DNA from 4 places in the Pseudoalteromonas sp. MEBiC 03607 genome. Region 2 is predicted to be linked to each of the others. Evidence: predicted binding sites of a transcription regulator. Region 2 holds the regulator's gene; each other region holds the start of a gene.
What was found. The regulator LexA, encoded in region 2, represses DNA repair genes until DNA is damaged. The targets are predictions, from matches to a motif close to TACTGTATNNNNATACAGTA.
Positions count from the first base shown of each region.

Region 1: the regulator LexA is predicted to act here: its motif matches at 6,171-6,190, upstream of umuD (translesion error-prone DNA polymerase V autoproteolytic subunit).
Region 3: the regulator LexA is predicted to act here: its motif matches at 3,104-3,123, upstream of E5N72_RS09220 (SulA-like leucine-rich domain-containing protein).
Region 4: the regulator LexA is predicted to act here: its motif matches at 5,401-5,420, upstream of E5N72_RS07525 (YebG family protein).

Region 1 is NZ_SRRY01000001.1:3,402,511-3,410,333, forward strand. Features, by position in the region: gene E5N72_RS15455 (DEAD/DEAH box helicase family protein) at 1-1,007, opposite strand, end outside; gene E5N72_RS15460 (site-specific DNA-methyltransferase) at 1,009-2,835, opposite strand; gene E5N72_RS15465 (WYL domain-containing protein) at 2,857-3,840, opposite strand; gene E5N72_RS15470 (hypothetical protein) at 4,158-4,457, opposite strand; gene E5N72_RS20625 (hypothetical protein) at 4,350-4,598, shown strand; gene E5N72_RS15475 (3'-5' exonuclease) at 4,671-5,576, opposite strand; gene umuD (translesion error-prone DNA polymerase V autoproteolytic subunit) at 6,217-6,666, shown strand; gene umuC (translesion error-prone DNA polymerase V subunit UmuC) at 6,674-7,823, shown strand, end outside.
Region 2 is NZ_SRRY01000001.1:312,489-320,311, forward strand. Features, by position in the region: gene ctaD (cytochrome c oxidase subunit I) at 1-1,408, opposite strand, end outside; gene coxB (cytochrome c oxidase subunit II) at 1,405-2,550, opposite strand; gene lexA (transcriptional repressor LexA) at 2,988-3,605, opposite strand; gene E5N72_RS01410 (PaaI family thioesterase) at 3,766-4,203, shown strand; gene E5N72_RS01415 (hypothetical protein) at 4,211-4,591, opposite strand; gene E5N72_RS01420 (hypothetical protein) at 4,750-5,475, shown strand; gene E5N72_RS01425 (VOC family protein) at 5,450-5,803, opposite strand; gene E5N72_RS01430 (endonuclease) at 5,919-6,572, shown strand; gene E5N72_RS01435 (S41 family peptidase) at 6,673-7,823, shown strand, end outside.
Region 3 is NZ_SRRY01000001.1:1,991,444-1,999,266, reverse strand. Features, by position in the region: gene E5N72_RS09235 (DUF6136 family protein) at 1-180, opposite strand, end outside; gene E5N72_RS09230 (ATP-binding cassette domain-containing protein) at 177-767, opposite strand; gene E5N72_RS09225 (S9 family peptidase) at 918-2,843, shown strand; gene E5N72_RS09220 (SulA-like leucine-rich domain-containing protein) at 3,147-3,584, shown strand; gene E5N72_RS09215 (YchJ family protein) at 3,625-4,104, shown strand; gene E5N72_RS09210 (alpha/beta hydrolase-fold protein) at 4,136-4,966, opposite strand; gene E5N72_RS09205 (alpha/beta hydrolase) at 4,969-5,613, opposite strand; gene E5N72_RS09200 (LysR substrate-binding domain-containing protein) at 5,966-6,853, shown strand; gene E5N72_RS09195 (YdcF family protein) at 6,909-7,673, shown strand; gene E5N72_RS09190 (Nif3-like dinuclear metal center hexameric protein) at 7,680-7,823, opposite strand, start outside.
Region 4 is NZ_SRRY01000001.1:1,636,294-1,644,116, forward strand. Features, by position in the region: gene ccmI (c-type cytochrome biogenesis protein CcmI) at 1-1,069, shown strand, start outside; gene E5N72_RS07510 (VacJ family lipoprotein) at 1,079-1,810, shown strand; gene E5N72_RS07515 (HDOD domain-containing protein) at 1,877-3,100, opposite strand; gene putP (sodium/proline symporter PutP) at 3,471-4,982, shown strand; gene E5N72_RS07525 (YebG family protein) at 5,045-5,347, opposite strand; gene E5N72_RS07530 (helix-hairpin-helix domain-containing protein) at 5,635-5,928, shown strand; gene E5N72_RS07535 (DUF6170 family protein) at 5,952-6,254, opposite strand; gene dsbB (disulfide bond formation protein DsbB) at 6,254-6,772, opposite strand; gene E5N72_RS07545 (chorismate mutase) at 6,900-7,823, opposite strand, start outside.

The DNA of each region.
Region 1 (7,823 bases), 3.1 Mb from region 2:
TGCTTCCACTCGCTTTTATCTTCGTTGATTAAGTTGATGGGTAACTTAATCATTTGCTCATCTTTCAACGCTTGCCCAGACACATTCACCAGTACATTTGAGTGATGCTTACCGTTAGCGTTAGGCGTGGCCGAGAGCTCAAGAATAAACTTAGGGTTAAAGCCACACAGGGTTTCTCTTGCGGTTTCGCTATAGGCTTTATGCCCCTCATCCACAATAATCACAGGGCGAACCATACGTAACACATTGCCCAAGCTTTGTTTGACTGACACTGAGCCTGGGGCTATGCCTTCTTGCCAACCGTAATCGGATAGATCGTTACAATCTAAATTGCGAATACTGCTTAGCAACGCCTCATTGGCTATGGTGTCATCTTCAATCGGGAAGAAGGTAGTAAATCGCCCGCTATCGCGGAACATGCGTAGTGTTTCTTTCGATTGACGCGCACTGGATTGCAGCATCAACAACATAACGCACAGGTTTTCGTCGGTATCTCGCTTGGTAAAGGCGTCGTTCTTTTCGAGCATTTTGACTCGTCCACCCGAAGCACGCTCTAACATTTGGCGATACGGATGCTCACGATTAGCCAACTGTTTCCAGGTTTGCTTGTAAATGGCATCCGACGGCACTACCCAGAGCACCATGCCGGTTTGTTGGGTAAACAAATCAGTTTGCAACCGCTCAACCGCCGCCACGCCAAGTAAGGTTTTACCACCACCCGTCGGCACTTTCAGGCACACGTTAGGGATTGGCCTCTCTAAACCGTCAAATCTTGTGACATAAGGCGCAGGCACCAAGTGACCGCTTTTGTCTTTAAGTAGGTCAATACGGCGCTCCTGTACCAGAGCTTCCCACGACTCTTTGGCGTAATCGGTTAAGCGGGCCTCTTTGCCTTTCATTTTCTGAAAAGCAACAAAGTCTTCCGCTTCTTCCTTGGTGTCGGCCAGCTTTTTCAGATAATAGTCCAGCTTATCCAACACACCATTCTGGTAGTCTTTTAACTCCATGTTACGCCCCCATAATGCGATGGATGGCGTAAGGCAACTGGCAAAACTCAATGCGTTTCTCAGTTAAGTCTTTCTGGCTCATAAACTTCGCCACAGCAAAGACAATGGTGCGCTTCTTCGTAGCATTGTTTTTCGCTATAACCTCGACTTTGTCCGCGTTTAATGCCGCTTCATTCGAGCGCAGCCACTCGCTATCTGGGCGATAGAACAGATGAATACGGAATAAGTCTGTTTCGCCGATAAAACCATCGGCAGAGGCTTTCGCGACCGTTTCTAACGACTGACCAGTGGCGGTATAAAACACATAACGTGCGAGCGCGTCGAACGACGGCATGACATCGCCGGTGAGTAAACTTTCAATTTGAATCGGTTCGCCTAAGGTGCAATAGGTAAAACTGCCACCAATGCCAGGGGAAAACTCATCCACTTTGCGCTCACCGGTGACAGTGAGCACACCGTCTTTGAGCTCTTTTTTGATTTTGTCGAAATCTTTGCTGTGTTTTGCTTCAACTTTGGCTATTTTTTCAAGGAGTTCTGCGTGCTTTTTCTCAAAGACCGACCAAGTGATTTTTTCAGAAAGCAGTTCTTGCTTCTGGTTGCCTTTGAAGGGGCATCCGTTGATAACACGGCGAACGCGTTCTGCTGTCACCTCGTCCGCATAATCCTCACATTCAATCAGAATAAATTTACGATTACCTTCGTCACTCTTATTGGCTTCCAACACAGCGTGCGCCGTCGTACCTGAACCAGCGAAAGAGTCGAGGATGATTGATTCTGGATCAGTGGCTATTTCGAGGATTCTCTTCAACAATGTTACAGGTTTGGGCGTGAAAAACTCGACACTGTCATTGCCCATGATATTTCGAAGCGTTTTCTTAGCTTCATCCGTATGGCTTGCAAAATCATGCGGCCACCATGTACTTGGTACAGTGCCACCACCACCTTTTAGAGCATGTTTATATCTTTTAAAGGCGGGAGCTCCTTTGCCGTCTTTTCCCCAGTAAACTAGACCATTTTGAATATTTTCTAGATGACGTTCTTTAGAATACCGCCATACCGAAGTCTTTTTGGGCCAAATTTCTTCCCCTGTATTCGGGTTGATAACTGGATAATAAAGATTAGGGCGTTCGTCTGATGTCTTATTACAGGTGTAATTATCAATTCGATATACGCCATTTTGATCTTCATGCCTGTAATTTGAGTCATTCCCTTCAGTTCTTTCTAATAAATTACGTTCGAAGCTCTCAGATTTTCGATACACCAAAACATGATCATGCATTGCTGAAAATCCCTTAGCATCATTCGACGTTGCATACTTTTTCTGCCAAGCGATGTGACCATAGAATGATTCTTCTTTTTGAAAGATTTCATCGAGTATCATTCGGAGACGATGTTGCTCATTGTCATCAATAGTTACGAATAGCACACCATCGTCTGCTAGCAATTCGTATAACAGAATTAGCCTCGGCCACATCATGCAAAGCCATTTGTCATGACGTTCCATATCTTCTTTATCAACAGGATTGGCTGACTTTTTCAGCCATTCCTGCATCAATGGTGAGCGTACATTGTCGTTATAACACCACCCCTCATTGCCTGTGTTGTAAGGCGGGTCGATAAAAATGCAGTCTACTTTACCGGCATGAGTCGGCAGTAACGCCTTAAGGGCTTCAAGGTTGTCGCCATGGATGATGAGGTTGTCATCCAGCGATGCCGCCTTGCCTTCCTCCGGTAACGATTTATCTGCAACCACTTTTAGTTCACGAAACGGCACACTCAGGTGGTGTGAATAAACAAACTGCTTACCTTTAAAATCCAATGTTGGCATCGGTATTCCTTAAATTCTTAATTAATTCTTATGATTAAATTCTGTAGTCTGAGTTGTACACGGTGTTTCATTGCTATAACCGGGTGCGATTGAGAGATTTTGTACACCATACAGCGCGGCACGATTGTTCAATGCCAGTTGGCATTGACTGGTTGATAAGCAAGCACTCTCGGAGCAGTCGACATTCCAGAGTCTAAGCAAATACCCCGCTGTTGCTGCTCTAATCTCAACCTTCATCACGCCACCTTTCATGCCATAATCCAGTTCGATCGCTTCACTGTGCTCTATGCGCGGATGCGGCACTAACTCCAATTCAACAAAGCGGTTCCATTGTCGGTCTTGGGTTTCGAGCTCACTTTCTTTGATAACAGAAGGCGACAAAGTGGAATCTTCAAGCACAACCGCTTCTTTAATTCGGGTCAGAACAAAGTCTCTGAATTCACCATGCTTGCGGTCAAAACCACGAACGTGCCAACGCAGGCCATTGTCCACCAGCGTATGCGGCACAATTTCTCGCGTGGTTTCACCGCTCGATAACGACACATAGGTGATACTCAAGGCTTTACCTTTGTGGATGGCCTCGGTGACTTTCGCCACTATCGATAAACTCGGCTTGTTAAGGTGATAAGGCGCTTCACACGCAAGAGGCGGTTTTACCTTTCCAGTGAAGCCATCGCCGTACCCTTGGCTGATGGTTGCCAGTGTTCGAACAACGTCATAGTCGAACAAAGGTTCAAATGCATCACCACGTTTATGCAACTTGAGCTTTTGGTCATACTCAATGTTGCTTGGTGCAAGCTCTCGGTACATTGTGAAGTCTTTCGTTGCCTGAGCGGCGGCTATACTGAAGCGATCGACTAAATCCGCTCGCACCGCTTCTCCCTTAAATAATAAGGTGAAATCAATGTGGGCAATGCGATCCCTGGTTGCTTGTGGCAACTGCGCTATCTGCGAAAGCCTGTCTGGCTTCGCCACTACCGTTTGTTTCAGACCATCATTTGTCATGCGTCTTGTTTATCCAATTCAACCAGATTCTTAAAATTCTGTTTATAAAGTACGGACCGACATCGCGTAATCACATTGAAAAGCATCACTCAATGCCGCTCTTCATCCGCAATGACTTAGCAATCTCTACCGGTTGAAGCTGGACAGATGGCTATAAAACACTGAATAGGCCTCAACCTAATTAATTTTATTAGGTATCATCCTATCACAAATTATTTTGTAGGGAAGACTAAGCGGCAACTTTTTGATCTGGATTGCAATTGCCGCTCAGGTATGGGCGTGAAGACATTGTTTCATACCATTGATGATAGCCGCTATCAATGCGCTACCCGAACCAGTGGCACCACGATGTTACTGCGATGAGATACCCCTTTATCCGACTCAGTAGACATCAGGACTCGTTGCTCACTCTCCCGAACGCGCCTAGCAACTTCTGCCTGGGCTGGTAGTAATGGCAGCATCCCTTCAGCAATCGCGTCTGGGGCAGACTCTTGGCCACAGGACATCAAGTGCTTCCATGGATCTTTAAGAAAGCGCTCGAACGTGATGCCAAACTCAATGATGCGGGCAGAGACGAAGATTTCGCCCCAGTATTCAATGTAGGTGTCTTGGTACATGGAAAGATTCCTCTTGTTGGTTATATACCCTGCCTACTTGCAGCCGCAGCGGTGTTACCTGCATTCGCTCACCCCAATCACATAGAAGATCTATGCTCATGGGGACTCGCTCACTTGCCGCCTAGCTGCAACACCAAGTAGTTTGGGTATAACGTAAGTTCACTTTCCATTTTCCAGAGGTTTTCAAATATGCAAGGCTTACCTTGTAGAGAGCTACAAAGCTTTAAATCGATTGCGGGCATCTTTGTAGTCATAGTGGGCATGTTCTGAGCCGCGATGGTACAAATCATCCAGGCAAGTTTGTTCCTGCGGCAACTCGTCTTCGCTGATTTCGCGCCACCAATGTTTGTTGGCACCTTTAACACCGTCATGCCAGCGGTAACCGCGCTCTTTTAAATAGTCCTTTACGTCAAACGGCGCACCAAACGCACGAACTAACACAGTTCGCCTGTCTGCTTCAGACAACAAGTTTGCAACGGACTCGGGCAACAAATGAAACAACCAGGCCATCGCCAAACAATCGGTTGCAGCTCGGTGTCCTTCATAGAACCAACCTAAGCGAAGCAGCAGGTACTCAAGCTTTCGACTTTCAAAACCCAGCGCCTTCCAATCTATGCCACTGGCTGAACAGGCCCAAGATAGATGTCCTAATGCGGCAAACCGCTTTTCAAAGAAAGGACGATCAAACTGTGCATTATGCGCAACCACCAGCGGATCATCGTATAACCAACTCGCAACCAGTGCATCATCAATGCGCTGGCCTTGCACCATATCATCGGTGATACCGGTTAACTCGGTAATCAGCTCGGGGATTGGCTTGCCGGGATCTTCATACAAGCTGATCACATCAACAATCGACACAATCCGCTTAGCCGAGGGGCTGTAAAGCACCTTAACCATACCAAGCTCAATAATGGACTCGTCATCGGCAGACAGTCCAGTTGTCTCTGTATCGAGCAGCACCATTGGCTGTTCATCGCCGACCATAGCAGAAAGTTCAAGTGGCCAGGACTGCGGTTCACGCGTTAATGGAATGCGCTCCAGCAATCTAAAATCTTCTGGTCTTTCTGGGATATCCGCGAGGCGCTCTAGCGGAAATGGTGCAGGGGCTCTTGTCATTGATGGTTCCTCTTCAATTCTGTTGTTCGCTTTGGGTTATTTCACTGTGCCACAGGTTTTTCTAAATGCACCTTGGATACCTCAGCGTTTTTTTAATCTTTCTACTGGGTGAACCCATGTATGAAGGCTTTGGCTAAGCCTTTCAGAAAGTCTTAGCTAAACCGTTTAGGTAACCCTTACCGATACCCTTTACGTATGGCTTAGCCAACCCCTTTTCAAACGGTGGCAAAAGGCTTGAACCGAGTTCGACTGAGCATTTTAATGATTCTCCTGACTTCGCTTTAAGCCTGTAAATTCAATACGAAGCAGAATTTTACTAACTGTTTTGAAACCCTTTGCGAAGGGTTCAACAAGCCTTATCTGACGGTTACTCGACCCATGCGTTAACCAGTAGCAGTAACAGGATCAATAACAGAAACAAGAGCAGTAGGCAGAAGCAGTATTGTCCAAGCCTTGCAGGCTTTGACGAGGGCGAGCGATCCCCCACATCAAGCTTTTCAACACAAAAGAGAAGTCACCCACGACACAACGTCTTACTCGAACAACTACAGTTTTACCTACAATTTTACTTGTAGAAATCAGCATAGCATTAGATACTGTACAAACAAACAGTATTAATTATGATTTTTCGAGGTTCGTCATGAGTGTCTCGCTGATAGGCCGTAGCGGCGCACTTGCCTTCATCAAAGCCAAGCGCCTTCGTATCCCATTGTTCATGGAACGTGTTTCTGCTGGTTTTCCCTCACCAGCGCAGGATTATGTTGAGCAAACGCTCGACCTTAACGAGCTTTGCATCAAGCGACCGGCTGCAACGTTCTTTGTACGTGTTGAAGGTGATTCAATGATTGATGCCGGGATTCACCCAGATGATATTCTGGTGGTTGATCGCTCTGTCCAAGCAGAACACGGTGACATTGTCATCGCAGGCATCCATGGTGAACTCACGGTAAAGGAGCTGCAACTGAGGCCGTGCGTCAAGCTGAACCCAAGAAACCTGGCGTATGAACCTATCCATATTCCTGAAGGAACAGAGTTAGAGATATTTGGTGTGGTCACCAATGTGGTGCGAAACATGCGCCGCAAGTCGTGACTATCCCATGCCTGTATTTGCCTTGGTGGACTGCAACAACTTTTGCGCCAGTTGTGAGAAGCTGTTTCGTCCTGATTTAAAATATACGCCGGTTGTGGTGCTGTCCAACAATGACGGATGTGTGGTTGCACGCTCGCGTGAAGCCAAGTTACTCGGTATTAAAATGGGCGTACCCGTCTTTCAGATCAAAGCTGAAATGCAGCGTCATGGTATTTTGGCTTTTTCGTCCAACTATGCGCTGTATGCAGATTTAAGCAGTCGAGTGATGCGCACTTTGGAGGAGATGGCACCACGAGTAGAGGTCTACTCCATTGACGAAGCGTTTTTGGACTTAACCGGTATTGAGTCTGCCATATCTCTTGTCGAGTTCGGACAACAAGTGCGAGCGCGCATAGGCCACTGGATTGGGATCACCGTCTGTGTAGGCATTGCACCGACTAAAACACTCGCCAAGCTGGCTAACCATGCCGCCAAAAAGTATCCAGCCACTCAAGGGGTTGTAGACCTGACCAATCCAGATCGGCAACGTCGATTGCTCGCATTAGTCCCGGTTGATGATATTTGGGGCGTTGGCAGACGGCTTTCTAAGCGTTTAAATGCTTTGGGTATCACCACAGCCTTAGATCTAGCCAATGCCTCTCCTAGAGCCATCAGAGACCAGTTCTCGGTGGTTTTAGAGAGAACCGTCAGAGAGCTCAATGGTGAGTCGTGCATTGAACTTGAAGAGATCCCGCCAACTAAGAAACAAATCGTCTGTAGCCGTTCATTTGGCGTAAAAGTAACGCAATTTGAATTGTTACGTGAAGCCGTCTGCGAATACGCAACCCGCGCCACTGAGAAGCTTCGCAAAGAACAGCAGCAAGCCAAAGTGCTGACCGTGTTTATACGTACCAGCCCCTTTAAGGACAGCGAGCCGCAATACAGCAACTCCGCATCGGGCGAGTTGTTGATACCCAGTTGTGATACGAGGGATTTTATCGAGCTGGCCAGTCACTTACTCAAGCGGATATGGAAGGATGGTTTTCGTTATGCCAAAGCGGGCGTCATGCTGTCTGACTTTTACGATCCTAGCATGTTTCAACCAGGACTATTCGATGACGTATCGACCCGTTCTAATAGCCAACAGTTGATGTCTGTATTGGACACCATTAATCAAA
Region 2 (7,823 bases):
TGGCGTTAAAGTCAGCAAATTGAAGGGCGTAATCAGGAATACGGCGCGGCATACCCGCAAGGCCAACAAAGTGCATAGGGAAGAACAACACGTTGACACTGATCAGCGATAGCCAGAAATGCCATTTCGCAAGTGTTTCGTTGTACATGTTGCCAGTCCATTTAGGTAGCCAGTAGTAGGCTCCTGCCATAATTGAGAACACAGCCCCGGTCACTAATACATAATGGAAATGCGCAACCACAAAGTAAGTATCGTGATACTGGAAATCTGCCGGTGTAATCGCCAGCATCAAGCCAGAGAACCCACCTAAGGTGAACAGCACAATAAAGGCAATGGCAAACATCATCGGAATTTCAAAGCTAATCGAGCCTCGCCACATGGTTGCAACCCAGTTAAACACTTTAACCCCAGTTGGTACCGAAATGAGCATGGTTGCATACATGAAGAACAGCTCACCGGCTACAGGCATCCCTGTGGTGAACATGTGGTGTGCCCATACAATAAAGCTCAAAAGTGCAATCGACGAGGTCGCATACACCATAGAAGCGTAGCCAAATAACTTCTTGCGTGAGAAGGTCGGCACGATGGTTGAAATAATACCAAATGCCGGCAAAATCATGATGTACACTTCAGGGTGACCGAAAAACCAAAAGATGTGCTGGAACATCACAGGGTCACCGCCCCCCGCCGCATCAAAAAAGCTGGTTGCAAAGTATTTATCGGTCAACACCATAGTGACCGCCCCAGCTAAAACAGGCATCACAGCAATCAACAAAAATGCCGTAATAAGCCAAGTCCACACAAACAGTGGTAACTTCATCCATGTCATGCCGGGCGCTCGCATATTAACGATAGTCACAATAACGTTAATCGCGCCCATGATTGAACTAATACCCATGATATGTATAGCAAACACAAACAAGGCTGTATTATCGTTACTATAGGTCGTTGAAAGTGGCGCATAAAAAGTCCAACCAAATGCAGGGCCACCACCCGGCATAAGTAACGAAGCCAACAAGATTAAAAACGCGAATGGTAAAATCCAAAAACTCCAGTTATTCATCCGTGGTAGCGCCATATCGGGTGCACCGATCATCATAGGCACCATCCAGTTAGCAAGCCCTGTAAATGCCGGCATTACCGCACCAAATACCATTATCAAACCATGCACTGTGGTCATTTGGTTAAAAAAGTGTGGATCGACTAGTTGTAAACCAGGTTGAAACAATTCAGCGCGGATCACCATTGCCATCGCGCCACCAATTAAAAACATAGTGAGCGAAAATATCAGGTATAAACTGCCAATATCTTTATGATTGGTGGTGTAAAGCCAACGTTTGAAACCTTTTGCAGGATGATGGTCATGATGCGCATGCTCAGTGGCTTGTTCATTAATAACGTTGCTCATTCTTTCGCCTCCGTTGCTGCATCGATAGCTGCTTGAATTTGACTTGGTTGAATCACATCGCCTGTGTCGTTACCCCATGCATTTCGCTTATATGTGATAACCGCAGCAAGTTGCTTAATTGAAAGCTGTTTATCAAATGCTTGCATCGCTGTACCCGGCTTACCATGTAATACGATGTCGATGTGGTCTTTTACATCTCCAAGCACAATTGGACTCCCCTTAAGAGCAGGAAACACTCCCGGCAAGCCCATTCCTGTAGGCTGATGACAAGCCGCACAACTTGCCATATAAACTTGCTCCCCAAGAACCATTAATTCTTCTTTCGGTAATGTTTGATCTAATAAAGCCGCATCAGCTGCTGCAGCATTGGCCTTTTCTTGCTTAGCCTCTGCTAGCCAGTTAGCAAATTCGTCTTCAGGCAACGCTTGCACAACAACAGGCATGAAACCATGATCTTTACCACACAACTCAGCACACTGACCCCGGTAGATGCCTGGCTCATTTATGCGTGTCCATGCCTCATTGATAAAACCCGGGTTTGCATCTTTTTTAACCGCAAAGTCAGGCACCCACCATGAGTGAATAACATCATCTGAGGTCATTAGAAAACGAACTTTTTTATTGATAGGAAGTACTAAAGGCTTATCAACCTCAAGTAAGTAATGTTCTGTTTTGTCAGCTTGGTTATCTATTTGGTCTTTTGGAGTAGATAGAATTGAGTAATAAGCAATTTCCTCGCCCATGTACTCGTAATGCCATTTCCACTGTGAGCCCGTTACTTTAATTGTAATATCGGCTTTAGAAGCATCTTCCATCGCTATCAGTGTTTTTGTAGCTGGAATTGCCATGGCGATTAAGATCACAAATGGTATGGCAGTCCAAAGAATTTCAACCTTGGTACTTTCGTGGAATTGCGCAGGCTTGGCTCCTTTCGACTTTCGATGATGGATCAAAGCCCAAAACATCACCGCAAAAACGATGATGCCTATCACACAACAGATAATAAATATCGTCATGTGTAATTCATAAACACTATTACTTATATCAGTCACCCCTTTACGCATATTAAATTGGCTATTTGCCAATGCTAACTGCACAGGTGAGAGTAATATAAGCCACAAGGCATAACGCAGTTTACCCATGTGACGGCTCCTTTTAATGCTATTGCAAGACGCAAAGCGAAAAGGCGATACAACAAGGTGCCCATTCGTTTTTTTTATTGTTCAGAGCGACTACGTATCATTTTGACCCAGCGATGATACCAACCCTATGTTTAACACCTAGCACATTTGAGTGTATTTTTATTAATCAGGTGTTAATACACTGTATTAACCAATTAGTTAAAAAATGAGCAATAAGCAAGTTTTAGTAGTAATAAATGTTTATTTTGGTGCAAAAATAACAACTATAATCAGCGCGTTATTTTAAAATGAGAGGCAGAGTGAGAGTAAAAAAAGAGTGAAAAACTGCGCCATATAAGGCTTTATACAAAGAGTAAGGGTTTACAAATCAATGCTAAATAATAAAAAACAAGCAACGCACCAAATTACAGCAATTTGGTGCACTATTTTAGAAACAGCTACATCCAGTCGGCATTACGAATAACACCCACCGCTAACCCTTCAATATTGAAAGATTCATGCTCAAGATCAACTTCAATTGGCGAAAATTCTTCGTTTTCAGCATGTAAAAATACTTTACGCCCAGCTTTTTCAAGACGCTTAACAGTTACATCTTCATCAACACGAGCAACAACAACCTGACCATTTTCAGCAACTTGCGTTCTATGTACTGCGAGTAAATCACCATCCATGATGCCAATGTCTTTCATACTCATACCATTTACACGCAGTAAAAAGTCAGCCGCAGGTTTAAATAGTGAAGGATCAACCTGACAATGACTTTCAACATGTTCTTGCGCCAAAATGGGCTCACCCGCTGCAACTCGTCCAATTAAAGGTAAACCTAATTGCTCAGGTTCGTCTTCTTCAATTAATTGAATACCACGACTCGCCCCAGGCTTCATTTTGATCATGCCTTTTTTTGCCAGTGCTTTTAGATGCTCTTCGGCAGCATTGGCACTTTTAAAACCCAATGTTTGAGCTATTTCAGCACGCGTAGGTGGCATGCCTGTATCTTTAATAAAGACTTTAATTAGTTCTAAAATTTGCGATTGGCGTTTTGTTAATGGGCGCATACAACTGGTTTTCCATACAGTACATTTAACTGTGAGTATATACAGTTATCTGAAAATCGCAAATTTAAATTAACGCCATCATATTGCTACAAAACTAACATTGAACCAGGTATAAAGATGCCATAAGGTATTATTTTTAATTTGCACGCAAGGAAATACAATGAGTATTTGGCATCAACCAATCACACTAGAGCTTTGTAAAAGTTTAGAGCAAGGGATCACCGGGCAAGGTACTTTAATGAAAACCATGGGCATTGAGGTGACTGAAATTGGTGATGATTATTTAGTGGCGACTATGCCTGCCATTCCTGAGCATCATAACCCTATGGGCATGGTACATGGCGGAGCGAACGTTGTGTTAGCCGAGACAGTGGCAAGCTATGCGGCTAACTTTGTGGTTGATTTCAATAAATTTTATGCTGTTGGCCAAGAAATTAATGCCAACCATATGAAAGCATCTCGTAAGGGTGTATTAACGGCTACAGCAAAGCCTCTTCATTTAGGTAAGCGCACTTCAGTGTGGGATATTAAAATTACCAATGCCGCAGGAGAGCTTTGCTGCGTATCAAGAATGACCGCAGCTGTTGTAGAGCGCTAAGCTCAGGCTACTTTTCGACTGGATAAATCGTAATTTCAACCCCTGCGCCAATCGCTGAAATACGCAACAAAGTATCAGCATGCAGGGCTTGATTAAAACATTTTGGTGAAACGCCTGATTCAAAGCCAATATCAAATGTACGTTTAGAGCACGATAACCACTGCTTAAGAGCATTTCGTGAACACGATTCAATTAATTCACACAACTGATTAATCGCTTTGTCTGGTGTACTGATATCAGCAGCAGCCTCAATACGCGCTAGTTGACGGTATTCATCTTGGTCGTAATGTAAAACCATGGCATTTTTCTTTAAATCAGCAACAAGTGCACTAATATCGTGCTTTGATTCAAGCTCCAGATCCACATTTAAAAATTGAATTTCCGACATACTCTCGTTTTTACCCTCTATTGATATCGACTGAAACTTTAACTCAGTTTTGTATATATACCAAATCTAGAATACAGTTAATGCGACATTATGCCGCATTGGCAATACAGTTAAACAACCTAAAATAGCTCCCATACAACAATAATAACGGAGTAATGATGAATAAACGCATGTTCAAATATGCTCGAAAAGGGCATAAATGGCTTGGCTATCTGCTAGCCATTCAGCTACTTCTATGGCTATCGGGAGGCTTAGTAATGAGTTCACTCCCCCTCGAAAAAGTGCATGGTAAACATTTAGCAAAACGCAGTTTAGATAATCCATTTATGATAGCCGATTACACAGCATCAGTTGATCGGATAACCGCCCAATTTCAACAAATAAAAGCGATTAACTATAGTCACTTTTTAAATGCACCAATCATTGAAGTTACTACTGAGCAAAGCACTGTCAGCTTTAATGGTCATACTGGAGCTATCATGGCAAAACCCAGTGAGGCTGAAATTATCGCGAACGCCAAAGCACACTTACTGATTGATGCCAATGTTTTGCAAGTACAGCAATTAAAACAAGGCCCCCGCGAAGCTGCCCATAAACAAAACATATGGCAAGTTCGTTTCGATGATTGGCTTGCGACAACCATATATTTAGACAGCCAAAACGGTAAAGTCATCACTGTACGCAGCACCCTGTGGCGTATTTTCGACTTTTTCTGGATGCTGCATATTATGGATTACGACGAGCGAGAAAACTTTAATAACCCACTGCTTATCAGCTTCTCAGCCACCAGCGTGCTGTTTTGTATTACCGGAATTATTTTGTTACTGCAAAACGTTCGTATAAAGCGTAAAAAACCAGCTACACGTGTTGGTCTATCAAAATAGGGTTGCCATCTGGGTCGGTGATAATAAAGCTCGCTTCACCGGCCTTTTGTATTGCTAAACCTTGCTGCTGAAAATGCAGAGCTAATTGCTCAAAAGTAGCAAACTCAGCTAACGTTTTAGCATTTTGATCCCAACCGGGGTTAAAGGTCAGCATGGTTTTATCAAACATTCCTTGAAACAAACCAATTAAATGTTCACCGTTTTTCATAATTAGCCAATGCTGCTCTATTTCGCCGGCAAACTCTTTAAAACCCAGCTTTTCATAAAACAGCTTAGAGGCATGGATATCTTTTACATTTAAACTCACAGAAAAAGCACCTAGTAACATAGTAGTAATTCCTTTAATGAAAACGGCCTAACAACTATAGCTGAGTTGAAAAACTTTTCCTTTTAGAATAGTCACTCTAAAATGAGCTTTCCTGTAGTTCACTGATGTGATTGTTATGCGTTTATTTCTCTACTTTACCCTTTGTTTAATAATCAATTTCTCTGTAAATGCAGAGCAATTTTCAAGCTTTTCTAGTGCCAAAAAGCACTTAATAAAAACCCTACCAGACGATAGTAAAAGCCTTTACTGTGGATGTGACATAAAACGCCAAGGTAAGAAACTTGTACCAGATCCTAATGGATGTGGCTATATACCTCGAAATGCAATGACACGTTCAGGCAAAGAAAATGTTCGCGCAAAACGAATTGAGTGGGAGCACATAGTACCTGCGTGGGAATTTGGCCATCAGTTACAATGTTGGCAAAACGGCGGACGCAAAAATTGCCGAAAAGTCAGCGAAAAGTTCCGAAAAATGGAAGCTGATATCAATAATCTGGCACCTGCAATAGGTGAAATCAACGCTGATCGCTCGAATTTTCGCTATGGAATGGTCACATCCCATAGTCCTAAATACGGTGCTTGTCCTATTAAAATAGATTTTAAGCAACGGGTGTTTGAGCCTCCTATTTATGCACGAAAACGTATCGCTGATGCCTATTTCTACATGCAGCAAACCTACGGATTAAAAATTTCAAATAAACAACGACAGCTATTCGAGGCATGGCAACGACTTGAAGTGGCTCAAGTAAATGACCGTAAAGCACTCTAGTTTAGAGCAATAATGTTCATAAAAAAGGGGCGGCTATCTATTGCTATGGGCTATAGTTATTGATACGTTTTAAGCAAATATTTACAGGAAAGTAATTCATATGTTTAATTGTAATAAACTTGCTCCAGCGGTGTTTTTGGCAGTGTCTGGCTTCTCTTTAACAGGGTGCGGAGGAGGAAGTGGCTCGTCTGATAGTACAACTAATCCGCCACCGCCAACAACTTCTGAGCCATCTTGGACGGCAGGAGTTTTCGCCCCATCAAGTGAATTTAAAAACCAATGTGCGGTTCCTCGAACAGGCAATGACCCTTACAATAATAATAGGCCTTACCCAGATACTGCTGGCAGTGAGTTTACAGAAAAAATGTGGTTACGTTCATGGAGTGATGAAACTTACCTTTGGTACGATGAGATTGAAGATAACGACCCAGACAACTTCAACTCTGTCGCCGCTTATTTTGCGCAATTAAAAACATATCAAACAACTGACTCAGGGGCATATAAAGATAACTTCCACTTCAGTCGCCCAACCGAAGAGTACTATAAAGAAGCACAATCAGGCGTGGTTTCTGGCTACGGTATTAACTGGGCATTTTTAAGCAATGTCCCCCCTCGTGAATTACGTATTGCTTATTTAGAAGATGATTCACCAGCTAAAAATGTCGGATTACAGCGCGGTGATACTATTTTAATGGTCGACGGCGTTAGTATTAACACTAATACCCAAGAAGGCGTAGATATTTTAAATGAAGCGCTTTTTGGACCAACAGCGGGTGATTCGCATAACTTTGTTGTGCGCAGTAACGATGGCAGTGAAAAATCATTCACACTTGTAGCGGGCAATATCGCGCAAACACCTGTTCAGAATGTTAATACCATCACTACCGCCAATGGTACAAAAGTCGGCTATATGCAATTTAATAGTTTTATTAGTATTGCTCAACCAGAGCTGATAAGCGCTGTTAACAAGTTTAAAAGCGATAACATTGACGAGCTAGTAATTGACTTTAGGTATAATGGTGGCGGCTTATTAGCGTTATCATCTCAGCTTGCTTACATGGTTGCCGGCCCAGCTAATACTGATGACTATTACTACTATCAAACCATCAAAAACGACAAGCAACCACAAGAGGCTCCTTACCCATTTATTGACCGTGAAATAGATTACTCTACATTTCAAACAACCAATAGCAGACTTCCTGATCTCAACTTATCTAAAGTATATGTACTAAGTACAGCAGGAACTTGTTC
Region 3 (7,823 bases), 1.7 Mb from region 2:
GACTATTTTCCCAAGCCCTAAAAACAACAGTAAAACCATACCAAGAAATGCAGGGCCAAGTAACAGTGCGAGCAACAAGCTAAAGCTCTTTAACTGAGACAGCATGCTTTTAAGGTTAGTCGTATATGCTAAGTATCGATAAGCAAGGAATGACACGTAGCTAGCAAGAGAGTCAATCATAATGCTGTACACTCAAAACCGTGCTGTATAAACACCTGAGGTTCGTGGCTTGTAATGATGACTTGCCCATTAGGTTTATCATCTAAGTAGTCATCAAGTAAGGTCAGCAAAAATTGAATACTTGTTTGATCAAGCGCTGCACTCGGTTCATCTAATAGTAAAAATGGGGCTTGCTTTAAAAAAGCAGTAATAAGCTGGCATTTCTTTTGGTTTCCACTCGATAAAGAACTGAAGCGAGTGTTGAGATGCTCTGTAAAGTTAAAACCTGTAATGAGCTGCTTTGGTATGTCTTTCTTTAATGCCTTGCAACTAAGTTCAATAATTTGCCTCGCAGTTAAAAAATCAGGCAGCACAATACGGTCGCTAGCAATTGAAGCATCGTTTTGCGGTGATTTTAATGCCTCATTATTGTATAAAATCTGCCCTGACTGTGGCTCTTCTAGGCCAGCGAGCATCATCAGTAGCGTTGTTTTTCCTCTGCCATTGGCTGCCTGTAAACAAACTCTTTTACTTTGTAATTGCTTATTGTAGTTTTCAAAAACGTGGGCTGAGGCAAAACGTTTATTGAGGTTGTTTATTGCAATCATGTTTACTTCCTTTAATAGTGGAAAAATAATATCACACTCATGTCCCTATTTATTTACATGATTTGTAACAAATATCGAACGGGTAAAACTTGCGTTTAGATTATGAACAGGCAACACTTTATAACGAAAAATTAACAAGGAATAATTACAATGAAACCGAGTTTTCAACTAGCAGCCGTGGCATGTGCACTCAGCCTTGCACTTGCAGGATGTTCACAATCAACCCAATCAACAAGCAGCACCGAAAGCGTGCAACAAAACCAAACTGTTAAACAGTATGATGCTGAAACCTTTTTTGATACAACCTCAATTATGGGCAGCAGCTTTTCACCAAAAGGCGACAAAATACTCGTTAGCAGTGATGAAAGCGGCATTTATAGCCTGTATGAAGTAGATATAAAAACCGCCAAAAAAACCCGCTTAACAGACTTTGAAGACAGTACTTATGCAGTGGCTTATTTCCCTAAAGATGAGCGCGTACTATTTACTAAAGACTCAGGTGGTAACGAGCGTTATCACATCTATGTTCGCGAAACAGACGGCACAGTTAAAGACCTCACCCCAGGTGAAGAAACCCGTGCAGGATTTGCAGGCTTCACAGAAGACGGTAAACACTTTTTTATAACCAGCAATCAGCGTGATGCTAAGTTTATGGACCTATATCGTGTTGATGCTAACAGCTATGAAGTAACGCCGGTTTATCAAAATACCATGGGGCTGGATGTCGGTGCTATAAGCCCTGACGGCCGCTTTATTGCTTTATCGAAAAACAATTCGAACAAAGACAGCGATGTGTTCATTCTCGATACGCGTAAAAAAACCCTTAAACCAGAGCTTATCACCCGTCATGACGACGACGCTAAGTATGGCCCAGAAACCTTCTCAAGAGACAGTAAATCATTGTATTACTCAACCGATGCTAAAGGTGAGTTTGCAGAAGTTTGGCGTTATGACTTAACTACCGGCGAGCACAGCCCTGCCCTCAAAGATGAGTGGGATGTCAGCTTTATATACTTCTCTAAATCTGGCCGTTATCAAGTAAGTGGTGTTAATGCCGACGCCAGCACTAAGGTGTCGATAATCGATACCACCACAGGTAAAGGTATTGCTATGCCATCGTTGCCTGCAGGTAACTTACGTGGTGTTAATTTTTCAGCTGATGAAAAAACTATGGCGTTTTATTTAAATTCAGACACCTCGCCAAGCAATTTATTTGTGTGGCAAGTCGGTGAGCCGAAAGCTAAACAATTAACTAACACATTAAGTGATGCAATTAATCAAAGTGACTTAGTTGAGAGCACAATTGTGCGCTTTAAGAGCTTTGATGGTTTAGAAATCCCGGGGGTTTTATATAAACCTAAGCAAGCCAACAGCAACAATAAAGTACCTGCTTTAGTTTGGGTGCATGGCGGCCCTGGTGGACAAAGCCGTACTGGATATAGTGCGATGCAGCAACATCTAGTCAATCATGGTTATGCCATTTTTGCGGTTAATAACCGAGGCAGCTCAGGCTATGGTAAAACCTTCTTCCATTTAGATGATAAAAAACATGGCACTGATGATTTACAAGATATTGTTTACGGTAAAAAACACCTGCAAAGCCTAGATTGGGTCGATGCCGATAAAATTGGTATCATGGGGGGCAGCTACGGTGGCTTTATGACCGCCGCAGCACTTGCCTTTGAACCTGAAGAGTTCAAAGTAGGCATTAATATCTTTGGTGTAACTAACTGGGTTAGAACCTTAAACTCGATTCCACCATGGTGGGAAAGCTTTAAAAAAGCACTGTATGACGAAATGGGCGACCCCGCTACAGACAGTGAGCGTCACCGTGCAATTTCGCCACTATTTCATGCTAAAAACATCACTAAGCCATTAATGGTGATCCAAGGTGCTAATGACCCACGCGTTTTACAAGTTGAAAGCGATGAGCTCGTTGCCGCTGTAAAGGCAAATGATGTGCCTGTCGAATATGTATTATTCGATGATGAAGGCCATGGTTTTACTAAAAAGGAAAACCGCATTAAAGCCTCAAACGCATATCTTGAGTTTTTAAATACCTATTTAGATAAATAGCAAAATTGCAAAGATAAAGAGCCGGTTTTTAAACCGGCTTTTTTATGCAAAACACCTGTATAGAAGCAAAATATAGTAGCTCATACAGTACTGTATAGAATACTGTATAATTTTAATGATAAATTTTTCACCTTTTTGACCTTCCAAAACAAAAAAGTAACCCATTGTTTAATAAGAACTAAATAAATTTAATTAACATAAAACTGAATGATTGGTTAAAAAATAGCAAAAAAGTACTTGCGCAAAAACACTGTGTAAACTACTGTATACACATACTGTATAAACAACCAGTGAGTGAAAGTTATGTTACAGCCAATTACCTTAAGAACAGTTAAAAGCTACCAACAAGATAACGACAAAGCGTCTGTTAATTTAATTCAAATTGAAGACGAAATATCAGCAACCTTTGAGCTATTAAAAGTATTGCATCATTACAATAGCCAAAATGCATGGACACTATTAATTGCCCCTGATCATGTTCCTAGCAAAGCATTATTAGATTCGTGTTCAATTGATACCAGCAAACTACTTGTGATCAGACAAAAGCATTTAGTAAACCTTGAGTACGTACTTAGCTCAGCATTACATAACGGTAACTTTGCTGCTGTGATCACATGGACAGATATTGTAAACAATCATCAACTTGATTCGATGAACTTAAACCTTGAGCAGGCATCTGCTAAGTTTTATTGCTTTACAAAAAGCGCTCAATTAAACAATTTAGTACCGCAGCCACAATAGGCTTGTTAAAATAACAATTTACAGTTTTAGGTAAGTTGTTATGACATCACTCACACACTCCCTTTGTCCCTGTGGCAGCGAATCGACTTACGAGCTTTGCTGCCAACCTTTTCATACAGGTGCAAGCCAAGCTGATACGCCAGAGCAACTTATGCGTTCTCGTTTTAGTGCATACGCGCTGAAAGATGCAAAATATGTATTTAGCACCTATGCACAAAGCCAACAAGCCGCAAACCCGGTTCGCGAAATTAAAGATTTTGCTAATAGCTGCCGATTTACCAAACTCAGTGTTTTAGATACTGAACATAATGATCAAGAAGGTTTTGTAGAATTTAAAGCAAATTACTTTTACCAAAACTTGTTTTGTGAGTTACACGAAAAGTCGCGTTTTATTAAAGAAGATGGCCTATGGCGTTACCTAGATGGTGATATAACGCCAGTTGCAGATATTAAAATTGGCCGTAATGACGAGTGTCCTTGTGGTAGCGGTAAAAAATATAAAAAGTGTCACGCTCTTTAATTGCTCTGATACCAATCCGCTTAATTAAGTATTATTGCGGGTTGGTATTAGTCTGGTAAATCCAGTCTAGGGCTTGGGTAATCGTTGTTGGGAATGCGGTTGCATGGCGTGCCTGAGGAATAACAAATAAATTTGTTGTAACAAGCGCGCCGCTTTGTTTATTAATTTTAGCTGCTAATTGCCTCGCACCCGACACCATTTTTTCACCTTCACTTTCTTCAAGTTCTCCCACTGCGATGTAAACTTTTGTTGTGTTGGCAGCTGGTACTACAGGCAAAGCTAAAAGGCTATGCTGCTTAAACCACACTGAAGGACTGCCGATAATGTAACTTGAAAAAAGCGAAGGCTCGGTAAATAAGGTAAAGGAAGCAAATAAACCACCCAGTGAGTTACCGACTAATGTACTTTTTTGGTTTGTTCTGTAGTGAGCCTTAATATATGGCAATACAGATTGTTTTAGAAAGTTTAGATACTGGCTTGCTCCGCCAGTTTTACGTTGCCAATTTTTATCTTCAAATGGCGTATAGTCATAAATACGGCTATTAAGCCCCGGCACACCTTTTTGATACCCTACTGCGACGATAATCACCTCTTCCATCGCCCCCGAATTCATCATGAATCGACTGACGCCAGAGGCAATTGGCAAACTGTAGTTTGCATCTAACAGGTAAACAACGGGGTAGCGCTTCTGGTTTTGTTTTTGGTAGCTGCGTGGCAGTTTAATTGTAATGGGGTATTCGTTTTCGATATGTTTATCTTTAACTAAAACAGTATTAGTGCGTGGCAAAGTAAATGGCTCAGCATGGCTTACTGAGCTCACGCCGAAAACACTGATCACAAAAACGAGCAATAAATAAGGCATAGTTAATCCTTTAGCCACTTTTTAATTGGTAACAGCCTCTCATCTTTTGGCTTATAAAATGCACCATGGGAGAGCCCCGTATTGATGCTTAGTTCTTCGAACTTAGTTACTGCACTTCTATCAATTAAAAACTGGCAAGAGCCAACCTGATCTGAGCGCTCAAAGATAGAATACACTTTGCCGTAAGCCTTAACTGAAGAGTGCTTTTTAACTAGGCCTGCACACCCTGCCAATATAATTAAGTTGATATGTGTGCGTTTAAGCTCATTGGCTGCCAGTATCGACAATGCCCCGCCCCGTGAAAAACCAACCAAACTAATATTCGACTCATCAACACCGGCGCTGATCAATGCTTCAACATCTGCAGCAAGTTTTTTCGCAAATGCAAATGGCTCAGTACCTTTTGGCCTGTGATAGGCAATTAAATGATAACTATCATCTGCAAGTGCTTCTTTTACCGCAATAAAGTCATAAACACCAAAGGTTTTGTGAACAGGCTTAGGGTTTTTACCTTCGACGATAAAACCATGGGAATAAAAAACATAGTGCTCATGCGGATCAATCTCTGTTGGAAACTGGCTATAAATAGTGCCAGCGAGAGCAGGAATAACCCAACAAGCACAGGTTAAAAGTAGTGTACGTAACACTGGTATCCCTTTGAAAAATAAAATCGTACTGATTGCACGATAATAACAGTTTTAAAAATAATATCTTAGTTGTAAGTCAGGTCGCTTTGCCTAAGTGAGAAGTGAGTTAACCCTAATCAAAAACCTAAAGAGATCTCCAAAAACCAACTTGAGGTATATTCATAGCTTTTTGATATAAGTTAAGTAAAAAAACAATGACAGCGATGTCAATTGACAGTAAAAAAGCGTATTGTAAAAAAACAGTTAAAGTAACCACTAATTTTAGACGTCTAGACGTTGAAAAAACAAATTCTTAAGCGTACTATGTTCGTAATCTGAGTTTGGCTCACATTTTTCATGAGATTTTTTAAAGATGATTGATATAAAGCACCTAAAAACCATAGCGACCCTTAAAGAGACAGGCTCTTTGGTCAATACCGCCCGCGAGTTGTTTTTAACTCAATCGGCTTTATCACATCAAATTAAAGATCTCGAGAATAAGCTAGATTGCCAACTGTTCGAACGTAAGACGCAGCCTGTGCGTTTTACACCGCAAGGCATGTTACTGCTGGAGCTTGCTAATGAGGTTTTACCGAGGGTTGAAGCGACAAAGTGTCGTTTAAAAGAAAGCCTGAATCAGCCAATTTCAAATTTACGTTTAAGTGTTGAGTGTCATGCATGCTTTCATTGGTTGCTACCAACTATCAAAGAATTTAATAACTTTTGGCCTGATATCAAAATTGATTATGAGCGCGGCTTTAGTTATGACGCCATTCCAGATTTAATTAATGATGAGTTAGATCTTGTGCTGACTTCTGATATTCGTGAACCCGATCAGCTTGAGTATGCTCACCTGTTTGATTTTAAATTAAAATTAATCGTTGCACCGGATCATGAGTTGGCAAAAAAAGCCTATGTCACCGCCCTTGATTTAAAAAACGAAACTATTATTTCGTACCCTATCCCGCGAGAGCGCCAAGATATCTTTAAACATTTTATTCAAAATGCACGCTTTGATGGCACGCTTAAAACTGTTGACCAAGGTTTATTGATTTTCCAATTAGTGAGCGCTGGAATGGGTGTTGCAGCTTTACCAGATTGGCTAGTCACCCCTTATGAAAGCCAAGGACTCATTAAGTCGATTCCGTTAGGTGCACTTGGCCTTACTCGCCCTATGTATTTAGCGATGAAAAAGAATATGAAAGATAACCCTGTTTATCGCCACTTTTTAAATACGTGTAAGCAAAATAACGGTCGCTAAAGAAAGGCAAAATAATTAACATAGCTGCATCTGTTACAAACAATAATGCTGATACATGTTTGAAATTAAAAAGATCATTGGCTCATTATTAATGCCCCTGCCGTTGTTGGGGCTGCTTACTTTAGTGATGGTATTTTTAGCCATTGCCCATAAACGCAAAGCACTCTATTTGGGCTTTGTTAGCATTTTAACTTTAATGCTGATAAGCACGCCATTTATTGGTCAGTCACTGATAGCTGCAAGCAATAACCCTGCATGGCAATTTAACCAAGCAAAACACCCTAAACTCGATAATATTGTGGTACTTGGCTGCTCTATAATGCCCAACTCTCGCCTTGCCGCTAATCACCAGTTAGGCGATTGTGCGCTTGCTCGATTACTTGAAGGTGTTAAGCTTGCCCACCACTACCCAAACGCCACTCTCTATGTATCAGGGGGCGGTTTTGCTAACACCACCAATAGCCAGCTCATGTTTGAAACAGCAAAAGCGCTCGGCATTAAAGGCTCCCGAATTAAGCAAAATCCCCTCGCAATGGATACCGCTGAAGAAGCGAAGCGACTTGCCATTTATTTAGTCGATAAAAAAACAGCCCTTGTCACCTCTGCAAGCCATATGCCGCGAGCGAAAGATTTATTTAATGCACAAGGTGTTGATGTGATCCCTGCGGCAACTGACTTCCAAGATTTTAGTCAGTATCCGACGTATAAGCAGTTTATACCAGATGATGATGTACTTGTTGCCGTTACCAGAGTCGCTCATGAAAAAATTGGCAGTGCTTGGGTAAGTGTGCGCCGCTGGATTGATCCAGAGGCGCTGTAGACTTAATCAGACTGGATTGTCGATATCGATAAACGTTACATCAAAACCATGCTGCTCAGCTAAAAGTTCGCCTAAGGCTTTAATGCCATAACGCTCAGTAGCATGGTGTCCTGCTGCAAAAAAGTCGATGCCTTGCTCGCGTGAACTATG
Region 4 (7,823 bases), 1.3 Mb from region 2:
GCATGACGAGGCAGTTGTTGAGCAAAAGCGTCGTTTACTTAATGAGTTATCACCAGAAAAAGCCTTAAACAGCAAAGGTAACAACCGTATATTTGCTTTAACAGGAGCAGGCTTTTTAATCGTTTTAACAGCTATTTTCTATGGCTACACTGGCAGTCAGCAGCAAATAAAAGGCTGGCATGATGCAATGTCAAATCTAAAGTCATACGGTGAGCGAGCTGTGATGCAAAATGGTGAGCCGTTGACTGCAAATGAACTTCAAGCATTTGCATTAGCGCTGCGTACTAAACTTGATCAAAGTGGTGATGACGAAGTAGCCTGGATGCTACTTGGACGTGTTGCAATGTCGTTAAATGAATTTGATATGGCAAAGCAGTCATTTGATAAAGTATTGAAAATGAATCCGGATAACAAGCAAGTGCTGATCAGCTACTCGCAAGTTCTGCTAATGGAAGGCAATGACGCGAACATGTCTCAGGCTGCGACTATGCTTTCAAAAGTGTTAAAAGCAGAGCCAACCAATATTGATGCAATCTCATTGTTGGCCCTAATTGCCTACGAGCGTAAAGATTGGCTGCAAGCTAAAACCGCGTTTGAAGTACTGCTAGCGAGCATGGAGCAAAACGACCCTCGTTATAGCATGATTGCAGAGCGTATTGCTGAAATTGATGCCCATTTAAATAATGAGCAAGTCACAAATACAGAACTAGCTGATGCTTCAAACAGTGAAATTAGCATCACAGTTGATTTGGACCCAGCACTTGCTGACTCACAGCCACAAAACGGCACGTTATTTGTTTTTGCAAAAGCAGCCAGTGGTCCGCAAATGCCATTAGCTGTGGTAAAAATGACAGAATATAGCTTTCCACTAACAGTGACGTTAAGTGATGCTAACGCAATGGTTGATGGCCTGAATTTATCGAGTGTTGAGCAAATTATTTTAACCGCGCGTTTATCGAAAGATGCAACTGTGGTAACTTCTAGCGGCGAGTTGGAAGGCAAGTCGGATGTCTTGGAGCGTGCTAACGTTAAAGAATATTCGTTGCTAATTAATGAGTTAATACCTTAAGGATAGCCAATGTTTAGGCATAGTATATTTTTAATTTTTTTTGCTGTACTTGCAGGATGCGCACAAGTACCCGAAGAAAAAGCAGATGAGCGAGATCCATTGCAGTCATTCAATCGTCCTATGTATGACTTTAACATGGATGTGCTTGATGCTTATATTCTGCGCCCTGCTGCTGTGGGCTATGTTACAGTGACACCTATGCCTGTTAGGCGCAGTATTGTTAACTTTACTGATAATATTACTGCACCAACTGATATGGTTAACGCTGGTTTGCAGGGCAAACCAGGGAATATGGGGATCAGCCTTGCGCGTTTCTTAGTGAACTCTACGGTTGGCTTATTTGGCTTTTTCGATGTGGCCTCTTCATTAGGGCTAGAGATCGTTGATGAAGATTTTGGCCAAACGCTAGGTGTGTGGGGAGTAGGAGATGGTGCCTACTTGATGATACCTGGCATGGGGCCAAGTACAGTACGAAATTTAACGGGTGATGTAGTTGATAACATAGTATTACCTGAAATAGCGTTAACAACACCTCAAACCATTTTAGTGTTTGCACTGAAAGCGGTTGAAGCGCGTGCTTCTTTGATACCTCAAGAAAGTCTATTAAATGAGTCACTTGACCCGTACATATTTGTTAAAGATATCTATTTCCAGCGTCAATTATATGAGCTTCATGATGGCAATCCACCAATGGAAAAAGAGCCAGACGATTTTGATGAAGACTTCTTAGAAAACCTTTAATAGCGTTGACCACAACGAAAAAATGCCAGCTATATTGCTGGCATTTTTGTATTTACATTTCGAACATTAGTCGCCGAATACAGACATTTGTTCATTCGACCAGTTCAATGCATCGTGATATGCATCGGGCACCTCTTCGGGTTTGAGGCCGAGTTGTTGTTGGATCTCTTTGGCACTTTCCCAGTCAGCTTGCTCGTAAAACTTTACAAGGCGTAAATACGTTGCTAATAAACCTTCGTCATGAAGAAGGGCACCTTTAATTTCATTTGTTAGCGGTAATTTGCCCATTACGCTTGGCATATCTTCATCTAAGATTGCATCCATAAGCGACATCATACCGGTCAAAAATGCCATTCCAGTATCGCGTAATTGCCCATGACTGATAGCTAACAGCTCAGCAAAGCGAGCTCGCGTGAGTGATAAGCGGATGAGTTCAGCAGGCTTATCTGCAGCCACTTGTGCGGCGAATAACAGCGATAAGAAACGTTTAATTTCTTCGCTACCTAAAACGATAAGTGCCTGTTTGATGGTGCTGATTTCAGCACGACGTTTAAATGCTGCAGAGTTTGAATAACGCAGTAACTTGTAAGATAAGTTAACATCTCTTTCAAATACATCGGTGATTTTTTTAAGATTTAAGTCAATACTCGATGTTTCATACAAAAGCTCAGCTAATGCCATCTCAGACGGTGGTAAAGTTTTGCTTTGCACCATCTCAGGTTTCGAAAAGAAGAAGCCTTGAAAGTAGCTAAAACCCATATCGATGGCCAGTTGGTACTTCTCATGGGTCTCAACTTTTTCTGCCAACAACTTAATGTGTGGGTGAGGCTTTATAGCTTCAATCACCGTCTGCAGAGATTCAGGTGTACAGGTTAGAAAATCGATTTTTATAAGATCAATATACGGGTAAAAATGACGCCAAACTGGTTGGTGAATATAATCATCAAGTGCTAGCGTATAGCCTCTTTCTTTCAAATCTTTGACAAGAGCCAGTAATCGCTTACCAGGTTGAATAGTTTCAAGAATTTCAACTACAACATTGTCTTTACCTAATAATAACGGGTAACCCTTTTGTAATGTTTCTAACGTAAAGTTTATATAAGCAGGTTTGTTGTCTGTTAAGTCTTCCAAACCAAAGTTAAATTGGCTGCCTTCAATGAGCCGTGACGTTGCTTCATCGCCATCAATATCTGGAAACACATTATCTACTCCATCCCTAAAGAGGAGTTCGTAGCCGACTAGTTTCTTTTCCTTATCTAAAATCGGTTGGCGCGCAGCGTAAAAATACATAGTCCAAGCTTGTCCACATCAGTTATTTCATTATCCCCTCGCAATATATGCCATTGTATCTAAAATAGCATTAATAAAATGACAAGATATGGGGATAAATTATGATTTTATCTTAACGTTAAGACTAGGATAAATCGTAATGAAATTCTATAAGTTATGATTAAATATCACAATTTTGTTAGCGTATCGTTGTAAATGTAAACTTAGTTGGTTATCGGCACTATTGGAGTTATAGTGTCGAAGCGTGGTATAGTCATGAGTGATATCGGTTTTTACCCCAATAATGTCTTATAATTAAATAACTTGCGAGTCATTATTCGGATTAAAAGCCAACATTAACTAATTTTTGGAGGCTAATTTGGAAACAGGAATGATAATTTCGTTAGCATTATACTTCATCGTAATGTTGGGAATAGGGCTATATGCCTATAAGCAATCAACAGATGATGTGTCAGGTTATATGCTAGGTGGACGTAACTTATCTCCAAGTGTTGCGGCGCTTTCAGCGGGTGCATCAGACATGAGTGGTTGGTTATTAATGGGCTTACCAGGTGCAATGTACTTATTTGGCCTAAGCAAGGTTTGGATTGCAATCGGTTTAGTGCTTGGTGCATGGGCTAACTACTTTTTAGTGGCACCTCGATTACGTGTTTACACCGAAAAAGCCAATGATTCGATAACTATCCCTGATTACTTTGCAAACCGTTTTGAAGATAATAAAAATATCTTACGTGTTATTTCTGCAGTCGTTATCATTGTATTCTTTACTCTATATACCTCATCAGGAGTTGTAGCGGGCGGCAAGCTGTTCGAAAATTCATTTAATATGAGTTATGAAATGGGCTTGTACATTACTACGGGTGTTGTTGTGCTTTACACCTTATTTGGTGGCTTTTTAGCAGTGAGCTTAACTGACTTCGTGCAAGGCTGTATCATGTTTATCTCGCTGTTAGCGGTGCCTATTGCAACCTACACTATGCTTGATCAACCATTTATGGATACGCTTGCAAATGCACGCTATGACTTATTATTAAGTTCTCCTAAAGAAACAGAAATACATGCACTTAACATGATGGACTGGTTCGCTGGTGGTTCAACAATTGCCATTATTTCTGCAATGGCATGGGGCTTAGGCTATTTTGGTCAGCCACATATTATTGTTCGTTTCATGTCAGTTCGCTCTGTTAAAGATATGCCAACGATGCGTCGTGTAGGTATGTCGTGGATGACGCTTTCAGCTATTGGTGCCGTATTTACAGGCTTATTTGGCGCAGCGTACATGCTCGAAAATCAAATGCCAATCGATGATAAAGAAACGATTTTCTTGGTGTTATCTGAGCTTATTTTCCATCCACTTATTGCGGGTTTCTTATTGGCTGCTATTTTAGCGGCAATCATGAGTACTATCTCGTCGCAACTATTAGTATGTTCAAGTTCACTAACAGAAGATTTCTATAAGATTTACTTAAATCGTAGCGCTTCACAAAAAGAGCTAGTGTTAGTGGGTCGTATCAGCGTTATTTTGGTTGCTTTATTTGCTATTTATCTTGCGTATGACCGTGACAGCTCAATCCTTGATTTAGTAAGTAATGCATGGGCTGGTTTTGGTGCTGCATTTGGTCCGCTTGTGCTAATTAGTTTGTACTGGAAGCGCATGAACTTACAAGGAGCAATCAGTGGCATGGTTGTTGGTGCAGCAACAGTGTTGTTTTGGATTTACGCGCCAATCACTATTGACGGCCAAGCTCTAAGTGCAATCATCTATGAGATTGTCCCTGGCTTTATTTTATCAACGATAGCGATTGTTGTTGTAAGCCTTATGACAGCCGAGCCGAAAAAGGAAATTACAGACTTATTTGATGAGGTTGAATCATCACTGTAATTTTTGATTAAACACAAAAAAGGGCAACAGATGTTGCCCTTTTTTAATTTTAAAGCGAATGGTTAGCTTGCAGCTTTCTCTTTTATATCTGCAACGTTATCGTCTGACTTTGCTTTTTTAGGCTTAGCAGGTGCTTCTTTTGCACCTTTGAGTACAGCCATAAATTGGTCTTTTTCTTTTGCCATTTCAAGCGCCAGTGACTCAATTTGTTGCTCGCTTAATGGTACATCAACTTTTTCAAGCATTAGTTCCAATGACTCAGCAATGTCGAGCATTTTGTCATACGCATCAGCTTCTTTTTTAGTAGTAAACGTCATGCGCTCGACTCCGTTTCTTTCTACAACATATTTAACAACAACAGCCATGATCTCTCCTGCATTTAAGCGTGGCATTTGTAGCGTAAAATCGCCATCTTGATTACTGTTTTTATATACAGTAATGTGTTGTGGCATTATTTGCAAGTAGCAACTTACATTTTTCTTTCTATCATTTGACAAAGAAAGCGAAATTAGCTTAATTTAAATTGTTACCTAAAATCTATCCAAGCATCGGAAAACTGCTAGGCCTATAATTTTAAGAACACAAGCGATGGAGCGAGTGTTTGGTAACAAAGGAAATTAGTTGTCCAAGTAAGGACATCATGGAGGAAAATATGAAATTATTATCAAGTCTATTGTTAGCTTCAAGCCTTGCGCTTTTGCCCGCCACAGCTGCACTTGCAGCGAAACCTGTTGATGTTGCAGATGTTAAGCTACAAAAAGTAAGTTTGAATAAAGCCACGTTAGAGCAGCTTACTCAATTACCAGGTATTGGTGAAGCAAAGGCCAAAGCAATTATTGAATATCGTAAGAGCCAAGGTAACTTTAAAACTGTCGAACAGCTAAAAGAGGTTAAGGGGATTGGTGAGAAACTCTACCAAAAATTAAAGGGACAAATTACGCTTTAAAAAGCCACTCTGTCAAACAGGGCCTAACAGCCCTGTTTGTATTCTTTAATAGCGGTTTGCAGATGTGGCAATGCAAATATATTTTCGAGTGGTGTGGTTAAAAGCGGATAGCTTACCCCCGCTAACAGTAACCAGGGCAGAAGCATCCATCCTTCAAAATACGCGAGCCCTAAAAATAGTGGTGCCAAAAAAGCAAGTTTACAGACAGATAAAGTGATTTTGTGCATAGGGCTCAAATGGCTAAGTGCAAGGGCAATGATTTGCTGGCGCTGCCTCACTTTAAAGACCTTTAATTCAGGTATTTGACTGGTAAAAAAATATATCATTACAGTGACTTTTTGCATACAAGGCGGCTAATTATAACCACTAAAAATACGACAGAGAACGCAGCGAAGATCACTTCCATCCAAGCTGGCATACTCAGCGATGCAAACTGCCAATCTATATTGCCGCAATCACCAGTAGCAGCAAAGAAACTTGGGATCCACTCATGAAGAGGCATAAAGCTTGGAAAGTTTGGTTCAAAAGCACAGCTGAATGCAAAAGGATCAGTGTTGTTCTGCATTGCAATGTGTTCTTTGGCGATAAAATAACCCCAAATTGCTGATATACCCCAACTGACAAATGCTAATACTCTACATACCATCGCCTGCGGGTTAATCGCACCTATAACACCTGCAGCAAGTAAGCCTAATACTGCTGTACGTTGATAAATACACATGATGCATGGCTCAAGACCCATATTGTATTGAAAAAACAATGCGGTGATTTCAAATGCTAAGGATATCACGGCTAATAATAGCCAAGGTGTTCTTTTAGTTGCTAATTCTGCTAACCAATTCATGTATGTTCCATTTTAAAAATGTTTTCAAGATTATGCTTACACTGGGAAGGGTGTGCAAGTCTCTGCGATAAAATTAAACAAAAAGGAGCCTGTTGGCTCCTTTATTTAACTAATAGAATAAGGTGGATTAAACGCTTACTGCTTGTAATGATTCACTTTGATAACAGCCTAATACACGGGTGTACTGGGTGTGTTCTTTTAGCTCTTCGAGCGCTTGTTTAACATGTAAGTCATCAAGGTTCGCTTCAAGGTCGACATAAAACACTTCTTCCCATGGGTTACCAGGTACAGGGCGAGATTCAAGCTTTACTAGATTGATCTGATGATGTTTAAAAATCATCAGTGCATCTGCCAAAGAACCGGCTTGTTGTTTTGTAGCCATAATTAAACTGGTTTTGGTCGGAATTTGCTTTGAAACTTGTAGCGGCTTACGTGCTACAACGATAAAGCGGCTATGATTTTCACTTTGGTTAGCAAGACCTGACTTAACAACCTCTAGGCCAACATTTTTACCGGCTTGTGCTGAACCAATTGCGGCACTGTTAGGTGTTTCAACAGCTGATTTTAAGGCGTGATAGGTTGAGTCGCAGGTTTCATGCTGAATATCTCCCAAACCTTGGATAAAGCGGCTGCATTGAGCAAAAGGCTGAGGATGAGCAAACACTTTGTTGATGTGAGAAAGCTCTGTGCCAGGCATCGCTAATAGGCAATGTTCAACACTGTGTGTCACTTCACCGACAATGGATACTTGCGCATGTTGTAATAAATCAAACACCTCATTAATACTGCCAGAGCTGGTATTTTCAATAGGCAATAAGCCAAAGTCTGCCTGACCACTTTCTACTTTACCTGTGATTTGATCAAAACTAGTACAGCCCATTTCAATTACTTTACCTGGGCGACGGCTAAAATATTTATGGCAAGCTAGTTGGCTATATGAGCCTTGTCCACCTAAGTATGCTACGCGGTGTGTTTCGCTCATTGCTTCAGGGTTGAGGTTCTTTTGCAACATGGCTTGCTGATTTAAAACTGAGTCTTCAAGAATGGTCTG